One region of the Pseudoalteromonas sp. APC 3691 genome, then DNA from elsewhere that is predicted to be linked to it. Evidence: predicted binding sites of a transcription regulator. Region 1 holds the regulator's gene; the other holds the start of a gene.
What was found. Region 1 encodes ArgR, which controls arginine synthesis, uptake and breakdown. Its sites were predicted from a motif close to ANTGAATANNTATTCANT; they were not measured.

Region 1 (6,341 bases):
ATCTACCTTTACTGCGAAGAGGGTTACTCACTGCTGCCTTATTGGTATTTATTGAATGTATGAAAGAGTTGCCAGCTGCGCTATTGCTCAGACCGTTTAATTTTGAAAGCTTAGCTACTCATGTATTTCAGTATGTGAGTGATGAGCAATTAGAGCTTGCTTCAATATCTGCATTATTTATTGTTATTGTTGGGTTTATTCCTTTGTATTTTATTAATCGTTCTATGGAGCAGCGTAGTTAAATGAGTAGTTTAATTTTACAAGGCGTGAGCTATCACTATAACGGCACAAAGGTTATTCACGATTTAGATTTAACAGTGGGTAAAGATGAAATTGTTTGTCTACTCGGGGCGAGTGGATGCGGCAAAACAACCACATTAAAGGCGATTGCAGGTTTAATTGAAGCCAAGCAAGGGTCTATTTTTATAGACGGTAAATTAGTGAGTGATGAGCAATCTTTTGTCTCACCTGAGCATCGTAACATCGGCATGATGTTTCAAGATTATGCGTTGTTTCCGCATTTAACGGTGGCAAATAATATTGCATTCGGGCTTGGTAATATGAGCAAAGCTCAAAAGCAGCAACGCGTTGATGAAATGCTTAAGCTTGTGCATTTAATTGGATGTGCTGACAGGTTTCCACATCAGTTATCGGGTGGCCAACAGCAACGCGTCGCTATAGCTCGTGCATTAGCTTATAAACCTAGTTTATTACTCCTTGATGAGCCTTTTTCAAACATCGACACACAAGTACGCTTTGAATTAATTGCCGATATACGTCGAATTATTAAGGCAACTCAAGTATCTGCTGTGTTTGTTTCACACTCAAAAGAAGAGGCGTTTGCGTTTTCAGATACACTTGCCATTATGCATCGCGGTAAAATTGAGCAACAAGGCACGCCTGAGCAGCTTTTTGCAGCTCCATGTTCAAAGGAGGTTGCAGAGTTTCTGGGTCAGGGCATATACTTAAGCGCAGAAGTGTTAACCGCAACTGAATATAAAACACCATTTGGTTTAGTCGAATCTTATGTTGAGAGTAAGCATAATGTAAGTGCAGGGCTTATATATGTGCGCCCTCATCAAATAGAATTAGTGGCAGATAACCAAAGTGACAAATTCAGCAAGCGAGCTACAATCATAAGTCGTCGCTTTATTGGTTCGGCGTATGTTTATTCGCTTGTTATTGATGAACAAGAAATTGAAGTTGCTGCACAATATGGCCAGTCATTTGAAAATAATGATCAGGTTATAATAAAAATAAAACCTCACACGGTGAATTTTTTCGAATCGTAATTAATTTGTTATTCGCTGTGTTTTTATCTGTAAAACTAAGGAATAACAATGGCGCAAGCGCAATCAGGGATTTGTGCTGAAGCAAACTTACACGGTTTGCACTTATTTTTTAATGTGTTTGATGGTCAAGACGAATCACTTCGCGCAAAGTTAAAACAAGTAAGCGCTATAGAAGAAGAGTTTAGCGATCAATTTTCAGAATCAATGCTCTCTTGTATGGTTGCTATTGGTGCGCAATACTGGCCGCATATCCTCCCTGAATACATTCCAAGCGAATTACAGAGCTTTCCCAATATAACCCATAGCGATCACCAAATGAGTGTACAACCGTGTGATTTATTTGTGCAAATTCGCTCTGACCGTGAAGATGTTAACCATTTATTTGCGCTGCAAATTTTAAAATTATTTGCCCCCGATGTTGAGCTGGTGGAGCAAATTCGGAATTTTCGCTTTTTAGATGGTCGTGATTTTAACGGTTTTATTTATGGTGGCGACACCGCACATGGAAGAAAAAAGCGCGCTACGGCTTTAATCAGCAACCCTGGTAGCTTTGAAGATCAGGGGAGTTATATTCATGTTCAGCGTTATAAACATGATTTAACTATGTGGCAGCATTTATCATTGAGTGAGCAAGAGCAAATAATGGGACGTACGCGTCTTGATAACACGCTAATTACCCCAGCGATCGAAACCAGCCATGCTTCGCGAAGTGAGCTAAAAGACGGAGACGGACAACCGCTACTATTAAATCAAAGCATGCCTTATGGCGACGTGTATGAGCAGGGAATGTTATCAATTACATGCGCTTGTACGGGCACCGCGTTTGAAAAAGTACTTAATAGTCGTTTAGGGGAAGGGGATTGCTACGACCACTGGCTTGATTTTACTCAAGCCGATATGGGCTCTACTTTCTTTGCACCTTCAATAGGGTTTTTAAAACAAATTTAATTTGCTATTAAACCGTATCAAATAAAATGCGAACGCGTTCAAGAGTTACATCTATTTCAGATATTTTAGCAGGAGCGATAAAAATAGTGTCATCGCCGGCAATAGTTCCTAGTACGCCATCTGCTTTACCTAATGAATCTAATAAACGTGCAATAAGCTGAGCAGCACCTGGGCTGGTACGAATGATGATCATCATTTCGTTGTGCATAATGTCGATTACTAATTGGCGTAATGGGCTTTTAGCCGTAGGCACACCCATTTCAGCAGGTAAGCAGTAAACCATTTCTTGTTTGGCATTGCGTGTGCGTACAGCGCCAAATTTACTTAACATGCGTGATACTTTACTTTGGCTTATATTGTCAAAACCTTGATCTTTTAACGCATCAACTATTTCGCCTTGAGAGCCAAAATTTTCTTCTTTTAATAGTGATTTAAATGCTTTTACCAGTGCTTCTTGTTTATCTTGTGGTTGCATAGTCTTTATTCGTTTTTGTTATTTATGCCGCAAATTCTACACAAAAATGAATAATTATGCAGCAGTTGTTTAGTTAACTTGCCAGTTTGATGCGTTAAATCACAAAAGTTTACGACTATGGTCGAAAATATACTTGAAATAGACAGGATAAATTTGTTTTTAGTCGCTAATTTCATTATCTTAAGAGCCACAAATGTTTCCTACCTCAAATTACGGAGAATTCCAATGAAAGTTGCTGTATTAGGTGCTGCAGGCGGTATCGGCCAAGCGTTGTCTTTATTATTAAAAACAGGCTTACCAGCTGGCTCTGAATTATCACTTTATGATGTTGCACCAGTAGTACCAGGTGTTGCGGTTGACCTTTCTCACATCCCAACAGATGTTAAAGTAGCAGGCTTTGGCGCAGACGAATTAAACAAAGCGCTTGAAGGTTCTGACATCGTTCTTATCCCAGCGGGTATGCCACGTAAACCAGGTATGGATCGTGCTGATTTATTTAATGTAAATGCTGGTATCATCAAAACTTTAGCAGAAGGCATTGTTGCTAGCTGTCCTAAAGCGTTAGTAGGTATTATTACTAACCCAGTAAATGGCACAGTTCCAATCGTTGCTGAAGTATTCAAAAAAGCAGGTACTTACGACGCTAAACGCGTATTCGGTATTACTACGCTTGACGTTATTCGTTCAGAAGCATTTGTTGCTGAACTTAAAGGCGTAGACGTAGCAACTGTGAAAGTACCAGTAATTGGTGGTCACTCAGGCACAACTATTCTTCCTCTACTTTCTCAAGTTGAAGGTGTTTCTTTCACTGATGAAGAAGTTGCTGCACTTACTCCACGTATCCAAAATGCGGGTACTGAAGTTGTAAATGCTAAAGCAGGCGGTGGTTCAGCTACGCTATCTATGGGTGCTGCTGCAGCTCGTTTTTGTATGTCTTTAGTTAAAGGCCTACAGGGTGAAGAAGTTGTAGATTACGCTTACGTTGCTGTTGAAAATGGCGATGCAGAGTACTTTGCACATCCAGTACGTTTAGGTAAAAACGGCGTAGAAGAAATTCTTTCTTACGGCGAACTAAGCGCATTTGAAACAAAAGCAAAAAATGACATGCTTGAAACACTGAAAAAAGACATCAAAGAAGGTGTTGATTTCATGGCGTAATAGCCAAAGTAGAATAACAAAAAAGCCTGCATTTGCAGGCTTTTTTATTACTCAGAATTAATGTCACACTGTGTAACTAGTTAAAACTAGTGGTCGCGGTCAACCGCAATACGAGCAAGGCTTATGAGTGCTTGCTTATAGTCAGACTCAGCTAAAAAGTCTAAACACGCAATAGCTTTGTCAGCTTCAAGCTCTGCTTTTTGCATTGTAAATTCAAGCGCATTAGTTTGCTTTAGTGCCGATAAAATTTCTTCTAAATGCTCCATACCATTACAGTGCTCTATTGCATCACGAATAAGCTGTGTTTGCTGCTCGCTACCATGTTGCATGGCATAAATAAGTGGAAGCGTTGGTTTGCCTTCAGCTAAATCATCACCAATATTTTTACCCAACTGCTCAGCATCTGCATTGTAATCAAGTACGTCATCCACTAACTGAAATGCAGTACCTAAATGCATACCGTACAGGTTTAGTGCATCGAGAGTACTTTGATCTTGCTCAGTAATAATGGCAGCAAGCCCTGTCGCTGCTTCAAACAACTTAGCTGTTTTAGAGTAAATAACCTGCATATAACTGGCTTCGGTCGTATCTGGGTCGTTGCAGTTCATTAACTGCAATACTTCACCTTCAGCAATAATGTTTGTTGCATCGGCAAGTACTTGCATAACCTGCATTTTGCCAAGGCCAACCATAAGCTGAAATGAACGAGTGTAAATAAAGTCACCAACCAATACGCTAGCAGCATTACCAAATTCAGCATTTGCTGTAGGCGTGCCACGTCGTAAGTTTGATTCATCTACAACATCATCATGCAATAGCGTTGCTGTATGAATAAACTCAACAATTGCTGCAAGTGTTATGTGATCTTTACCCTGATAACCGAGCGCTTTGGCTGCTAAAATTGCCAGCATTGGACGAACGCGTTTGCCGCCACTGCTAACTATATATAAACCAAGCTGATTAACTAACGCCACATCTGAGCGCATTTGCGCATGTATAAGTTGATTGACGTCATTCATATCGCTTTCGATTAACGCCTGGATAGCTTTTATATCCATTGATCTCCGAGCCAATTTTTATGTGTGAACGGCGCAGATTGTACAACAAAAAATGCACTAGCTCGATATTTTGTGACGATTGATTGAAAAAACACTATTAAAGTACTTAATTTAGACTGAATTGGCCAAGATAACTGATTAATTGATAATCAATATGCAGTTTGTGGTGTGCTTAGATATTAAGCTGTGAGGGTCATATTTGAGTACATTAGTTTATTTTGACTAAGAGTTAAAAAGCGCTTGGCAAAAGGGCTAATTAATATAAAATGGGGTAAATATTGAATTGCTCTCAAAGCAGCTACTTTTTATTCATTTTAATTACAAAATAGGCTTGCTAGTTATTTCGCGTTAGCGTAAACTTCGCGCCCTATCGAAGAATATTTTAGTTGCGCCGATTTGAGGGTGCACAGACGGAGTTAATTATGTACGCGGTTTTCCAAAGTGGTGGTAAACAGCATCGTGTGACTGAAGGTCAAACGATTCGTCTTGAAAAATTAGACGTTGAAACTGGTGCGGCAGTAGAATTTGATTCAGTACTTTTAGTTGCTGATGGTGAGAAAATCGAGATCGGTGTACCGTTCGTAAACGGTGGCAAGATAACAGCTGAGGTTGTTTCACATGGTCGCGGTGAGAAGATTAAGGTTGTTAAATTTAGACGCCGTAAGCATTCTCGTAAGCAAATGGGCCATCGTCAATGGTTCACTGAAGTTAAAATCACTAGCATTAGCGCTTAATTAGAGGTACTTAGAAATGGCACATAAAAAAGCAGCTGGTAGTACTCGTAACGGTCGCGATTCAGAAAGCAAACGCCTAGGTGTTAAGCGTTTTGGTGGCGAATCAGTTCTAGCGGGTAGCATCATTGTTCGTCAGCGTGGAACTCGTTTCCACCCTGGTACTAACGTAGGTATCGGTAAAGACCACACTATCTTCGCAAAAGCAGATGGTAAAGTTCAGTTTGAACAAAAAGGTCCTTTAAACCGTAAATACGTAACTATCGTAACTGAGTAATCAGTAAGGTAGTTAAAAACCCCGCCTTTGCGGGGTTTTTTGTTTTGTAGTCAGCCAATATATACCCAAGCCTGCATTTGTGCTGGCTTGGGTATATAATAGAGTTATTAAACAAGCCAATCCCTAAAGTGAGTAATCATGAAGTTTGTAGATGAAGTAGAAATTCGCGCAGAAGCTGGAGACGGTGGCAGCGGCATCGTGTCTTTCCGTCGTGAAAAATATGTTCCAGATGGTGGACCAGACGGCGGTGACGGTGGAGACGGTGGTAGTGTTTATCTACAAGCTGATGAAAACTTAAATACCCTAATTGATTATCAGTTTGAGCGTTTCCATAGGGCTGAACGTGGCACTAACGGTCGTAGCCGTAACTGTACAGGCCGAAAAGCCGACGACTTATTTGTT
Region 2 (6,341 bases), on a different contig from region 1:
ATCCAGGTGAAGTACTCAGTTTTGCTACTGCTGAAGATGGCTCTTTGGCTCAACTGCGTTATGTAATTTCAAAAACAGATACTTTATTTGTTACCTTAAACGACGAAGGTAATTACGATACAGCTATCGATAGTAAAGAAATTGAAACGCTAACTAAAACCGCTGGCGGCGAAATATCTAATAACTTTTGGACTTCAGCAATTGCGGCAGGTTTAAGCGAGCGCCAAATAATGAACTTTGCTGACATATTTGGTTGGGATGTTGATTTTGCAAATGATATTCGTAAAGGCGATTTATTTGGCTTAATTTACGAGTCTCATTATGTTGATGGCGAGTTTATTGGTACCGGTAAAATTATTGCCGCTGAATTTGTAAACCAAGGTCAGCGCTTTGCAGCGATTCGCCATACCGACGGCAATTTTTATACGCCTGAAGGGCGTAGCATGAAAAAAGCATTTTTACGTGCACCTGTAAGCTTTAAGTATATTAGTTCTAGCTTTAATCCTAAGCGACTTCATCCTGTTACTGGGCAAGTTAGAGCGCACCGTGGTATCGACTTTGCAGCACGCACTGGCACACCAGTAGTCGCATCAGGTAACGGTAAGGTAGTAAAAGCGGGTTACAGCAAGTACAACGGTAACTACGTATTTATCAGCCATGGCACACAATATGTAACTAAGTACTTACACCTAAATAAGAAACTAGTTAAAACAGGCCAAAAAGTTAAACAGGGCCAACAAATTGGTACTGTAGGTTCTACTGGTCGTGTTACTGGCGCGCATTTACATTATGAGTTTTTAGTAAATGGCGTTCACCGTAATCCTAAAACCGTTAAGCTTCCTAAGTCAGAGCCATTACCTCGCTCAGAACTTGCTAAGTTTAAACCGATTGCAGATAACTTTATTGCCCAACTTGAGCGCAATCGCGAGCTACAGTTAGCACTAAAATAAAGCTTATTAATAAACATTAAAAAAGCCTTTGCAGGTTAAATCTGCAAAGGCTTTTTTGTATACGCTATAAACCATCAATTCATTAATACATAAATGAGCTGAATAACTAAAGATACCATCACTAGCGGCCAAATATATTTACTGTATTTGGTTGCGCCATCAAGCCCTATTTTACTTTGATATTTTTCAAGTAATGGAATGAGTATCGCCAGCGCGACAAACAATCCAATTAAAATAACGAATATATTCATATTAGCGCCCTACTTATGGTAACTCATGCCCTTTAGCGCTGACATAAAGTGCATACCAATGCTCACGAGTTAGCTCTACGTTGACAGCATCACAAGAGGCTTTAATACGCTTGGCATTAGTTGTTCCAATAATAGGCTGAATAGATGCGGGGTGGCGAAGTAACCAGGCAATTACAATCGCCTCAGCAGAAGTATCATAAAGTGCAGCCAGTTTATTAACTAAAAGACTGGTGTTTATATCGGCCTGCGATGCGTTTGATAAATCACTACCACTGTATAAACCTTGGCATAAACTGCCCCAGCTTTGAATTTGAATTTCAAAATGGCGACAGTACTCAATACTACCTGGTGTAAAATTAAGATCTTTACCGTCACTGTTACCGGCATATACACCTTCATCAACAAACTGATGCTTTTGCAAACTAGCCTCAATTTGATTAGCCACAATAGGCATATCAAGTGCGTGTTGTAAAAAATTCATTTGGTGCTGCTGCATATTAGATACTGCAAAATTGCGCACTTTACCGCTTTCTTTTAAGCAACTAAATATACGAGCAATTTCGTTAACTTCCATGAGAGGATCAGGACGATGTAGCATAAGTACGTCTAAATACTCTGTATTTAATCGCTTCAAGGATGCTTCAACTGATTGCTCAATCCACTTTGATGAAAAATCATAGCGCTTTGGTCCTAAGTCATCTTCAAAACGAATCCCACACTTAGATTGAATATACATGTGCTCTCTAAGCTCTGGTCGCTCACTTAATGCTTTACCAAAAACCTGCTCAGCTTTACCAAAAGTATAAATATCAGCATGGTCAAAAAAGTTAATGCCACCTTCAATAGCATTATCTATACATTCATGAGTTTGCTTAACATGTGCATCAGTAATTGCGTCTTTATTCCAACCGCCGCCCAGACCCATGCATCCGAATACAAGTTTACTAACATGAGGTAAGTGCTTTGCTAAAGGTGTGTGAAGCATGATAACTATCCTTAAAATTTTGAAGAGCTGTTACTGTAAACAAAAAGCGCTGAACAAGAAACCATTTAGCGGCGAAGAAATTAAGAACAATAAAAAGCGCAGTAAACTGCGCTAATCGGTTTGATTAAAATTAATTTAACCAACAAGTGCTAATAAAATACCCGCAGCAACTGCACTACCAAGAACGCCCGCAACATTTGGTCCCATTGCATGCATAAGTAAAAAGTTATGAGGGTTACTTTCAAGGCCTACTTTGTTTACTACTCGTGCCGCCATTGGCACAGCCGATACACCTGCCGCCCCTATTAATGGGTTTATAGGTGTTTTAGATATGCGATTAAGTCCTTTTGCCATAAATACGCCAGATGCCGTACCAATTGCAAACGCGAGTGCGCCAAGTACTAAAATACCAATCGTCTCAACAGTTAAAAACTTATCTGCAGCAAGCTTTGAGCCTACAGCTAAGCCTAAAAATATAGTTGTAACATTGATGATTTCGTTTTGAGCACTGTTACTTAATCTATCAACAACACCTGACTCTCGCATTAAGTTACCTAAACAAAACATACCTACCAGCGGTATAGCAGCCGGTAAAAACATAGCCGTTAAGCTAAGCACCATAAGAGGGAAAATAATCTTTTCCTTTTTAGATACTTTACGAAGCTCTGGCATTTTTATTTTACGTTCTTCTGGTGTTGTTAACGCACGCATAATTGGCGGCTGAATAATTGGCACAAGTGCCATGTATGAGTATGCGGCTACCGCTATTGCACCAAGTAAATCTGGTGCCAGTTTTGACGCTAAAAATATTGCAGTAGGTCCATCTGCTCCACCTATAATCGCAATAGCCGATGCATCCTGTAAAGTAAACTCAAAGCCTGGCACATAGTTTAATAATATCGCGCCAAACAGAGTCGCAAAAATACCAAACTGTGCAGCCGCACCTAATAGCAACATACGTGGATTAGCAATAAGCGCACTAAAATCGGTTAGCGCCCCTACTCCCATAAATATCAATAACGGAAAAATTCCCGTATCAATACCCACATAATAAACGTAGTACAAAAGCCCACCAGGGTCTGACAAACCTGCCACTGGTACATTTGTTAAAATCGCACCAAAACCAATAGGTAGTAATAATAGTGGTTCAAAGCCTTTAGCTATCGCTAAAAACAGTAATAAACACCCTACCGTAATCATTATTAACGATGGGATTGTAAAGTTAGCAATGCCTGTCGCATTCCAGAGGTTTAAAATACCTTCCATCCTCTATTTACTCCTAAGCTAATGCAATCATAGCGTCGCCGGTAGTTACAGCATCGCCTTCACTAACTAACACTTCAGCAATTGTTCCGGTATGCGTAGCGCGTATTTCAGTTTCCATTTTCATGGCTTCCATAATAATCACTACATCGCCCTCGTTAACAACCTGCCCAGCTTTTACTTTAATCTTAAAAATATTACCGGCTAGAGGTGCGTTAAGCGTTTCGCCTGATGCTACCGAAGCCGACTGGGGAATGTGCTCAGAGTCTTTTAAGGTTACTTCTTTAAGTTCACCACCTTGCGCCACTACTACGTCGTAAACTTTACCATCTACTTTTACGCTGTATTGCTCAGCTTTAACGCTGTTATTATTTGATCCCGATTTTGGTGCTGCCTTATTGCTCTTATCTTCAACGGTAGGAATAGGCTCAAATGCACCTGGGTTGTTGCGGTTTTTAATAAACTTCAAACCAACTTGTGGAAACAATGCATAAGTTAGTACATCATCAATTTGATCATCAGCAAGTGTTAAACCTTGCTCTTGCGCTTCTTTTAATAATTCAGCTTCAAGCGTTGCAAGCTCTGGTGCAATGTTATCTGCAGGGCGACAAGTAATAACCTCAGCTCCATCAAGCACACGCTCTTGTAGCTCTTTATTCATTGGTGCTGGTGTTAAGCCATATTCACCTTTTAATACGCCAGCAGTTTCTTTAGTAATTGTTTTATAACGCTCACCGGTTAGCACGTTAAGTACAGCTTGAGTACCTACAATTTGCGACGTGGGTGTTACTAAAGGTAAAAAGCCAAGATCTTCACGTACACGTGGGATCTCAAGTAAAACTTCATTAAGCTTATCTGCCGCGCCTTGCTCTTTAAGTTGGTTTTCCATGTTTGTAAGCATGCCACCAGGTACTTGAGCTAGTAAAATACGACCATCAACCCCTTTTAAGCTACCTTCAAATGCCGCATATTTTTTACGTACATCTCTAAAGTAAGCAGCAATTTCTTCTAGGTGATTTAAATCAAGGTCAGTATCGCGCTCGGTACCTTCAACTATCGATACAATAGTTTCAGTAGCAGTGTGTCCGTAAGTCATACTCATAGATGAAATAGCGGTATCAAGCATATCAATGCCTGCATCAATCGCTTTTTGATAAGTCGCAGTACTTAAACCAGTTGTAGCATGGCACTGCATAGCAATAGGAACCGATACAGTTCCTTTAAGTGCTTTAATTAGTTTTTCAGCATCGTATGGCTTTAATAAACCCGCCATGTCTTTAATACAAATTGAGTGACAACCTAAATCTTCTAATTGCTTAGCAAGAGTCAGCCACATTTCAAGCGTATGAACAGGGCTAACTGTGTACGAAATAGTACCTTGAGCATGTGCGCCTACTTTTATAGCCGCTTTAATAGCTGTTTCAAGGTTGCGTACATCGTTCATTGCATCGAATATACGAAATACGTCAACGCCATTTTTATGTGCGCGTTCTACAAATTTTTCAACTACGTCATCAGCGTAATGGCGGTAACCCAATAGATTTTGACCGCGTAATAGCATTTGTTGTTTAGTATTAGGCATCGCTTTTTTAAGCGCACGAATACGCTCCCAAGGATCTTCGCCTAAATAACGAATACACGAATCAAATGTAGCACCGCCCCACGATTCAATAGACCAATAACCTGCATCATCTAGCTTGCTAGCAATAGGTAGCATATCGTCTAGGCGCATACGTGTTGCGAGCAATGATTGGTGCGCATCGCGTAATACCAATTCTGTTAATTTTAATTTAGCCATGTGTGTGCCCCTTATTTGTTATTTGATTTGTACTGAGCAATGGCAGCACTAATAGCAGCGATGTGCTCATTAGGCACACCTTGAGATTTAAAAGACGGTGATTTAGCTGGTGATGCCTCTGGTTCGCTAAAGCGCGTCACCAAATTAGACATAAGCGTTACTGCACCAATTAATATCGACAGAAATACAAACACCCCAACCATACCAGTTAGCATTAAGCTACCAGCCGTTGTGAGTAGAGCACCTATATCCATTTTTCTCCCCCTTGAAACCCATATCGAAAATAAAAAATCGATTTAATTAAATATTTATTCACTGGATGATAACAAAACTAGTCGCTTTGTCTACATCTTGTAAATTGGTAAAACCAATTAAACTATAAACAACATAACACTCAACTTATTTACATGCCATAACCCAGCAACCATACGCCATATAATACACGTAGGAAATAACGACTATAGCTAATAGTTATATAGAAGTTGTTAATTAACTATTCAACTTAATAAAAATACACACCAAACTTTATAATAAGTACAAAAACACACACTAATTGTTAATTGGTCTTACCAAAAAAATATTCTCAGTGGATTTTTGCCAGCAATTTGTAACAGTGTGAATAACTTACATAACAAAGCGTAAAAGTTACTAACTAACAAATAACTAAAAACATAACCAAAAAACATAAGCTATTGATATTAATAAAAAATAAACTTTGGCATGTAACTGGCATTAGTTATTATGAGCAAATTTGATAACCAAGGAGAAAACAATGTTACGCTGGACAATTACATTTTTAGTTATTGCTTTAATCGCTGCAGTGTTAGGTTTTGGTGGCATCGCAGGTGCCGCAGCTGGTATAGCAAAAATTATATTTTTTATCTTTTTAGTACTTTTAGTGATTTCATTAGTTTCAGGTGCACTACGTGGTAAATCGCCCAGGTAGATAAAGCATTCAACTAACACACTAAAATTTAATTAATACTTACAAGGAATTACATTATGAATTCAACAACTGTAAAAGCAGCACTAATCGGTCTATTCGCAAGTTTTTTCATCATGGGTTGTGAAGACAACCATGCAGAAGACGCAGG

Region 2: the regulator ArgR is predicted to act here: its motif matches at 5,547-5,564, upstream of QL998_RS11205 (OadG family transporter subunit).

Annotation. Positions count from the first base shown of each region.
Region 1 is NZ_JASDCB010000009.1:29,379-35,719, reverse strand. Features, by position in the region: gene QL998_RS04840 (iron ABC transporter permease) at 1-242, shown strand, start outside; gene QL998_RS04835 (ABC transporter ATP-binding protein) at 243-1,292, shown strand; gene QL998_RS04830 (Dyp-type peroxidase) at 1,341-2,240, shown strand; gene argR (transcriptional regulator ArgR) at 2,248-2,715, opposite strand; gene mdh (malate dehydrogenase) at 2,941-3,873, shown strand; gene ispB (octaprenyl diphosphate synthase) at 3,960-4,931, opposite strand; gene rplU (50S ribosomal protein L21) at 5,354-5,665, shown strand; gene rpmA (50S ribosomal protein L27) at 5,682-5,939, shown strand; gene cgtA (Obg family GTPase CgtA) at 6,078-6,341, shown strand, end outside.
Region 2 is NZ_JASDCB010000030.1:8,343-14,683, reverse strand. Features, by position in the region: gene QL998_RS11230 (peptidoglycan DD-metalloendopeptidase family protein) at 1-950, shown strand, start outside; gene QL998_RS11225 (hypothetical protein) at 1,025-1,201, opposite strand; gene QL998_RS11220 (aldo/keto reductase) at 1,215-2,186, opposite strand; gene QL998_RS11215 (sodium ion-translocating decarboxylase subunit beta) at 2,322-3,452, opposite strand; gene oadA (sodium-extruding oxaloacetate decarboxylase subunit alpha) at 3,466-5,247, opposite strand; gene QL998_RS11205 (OadG family transporter subunit) at 5,259-5,501, opposite strand; gene QL998_RS11200 (DUF1328 family protein) at 6,020-6,193, shown strand; gene QL998_RS11195 (hypothetical protein) at 6,250-6,341, shown strand, end outside.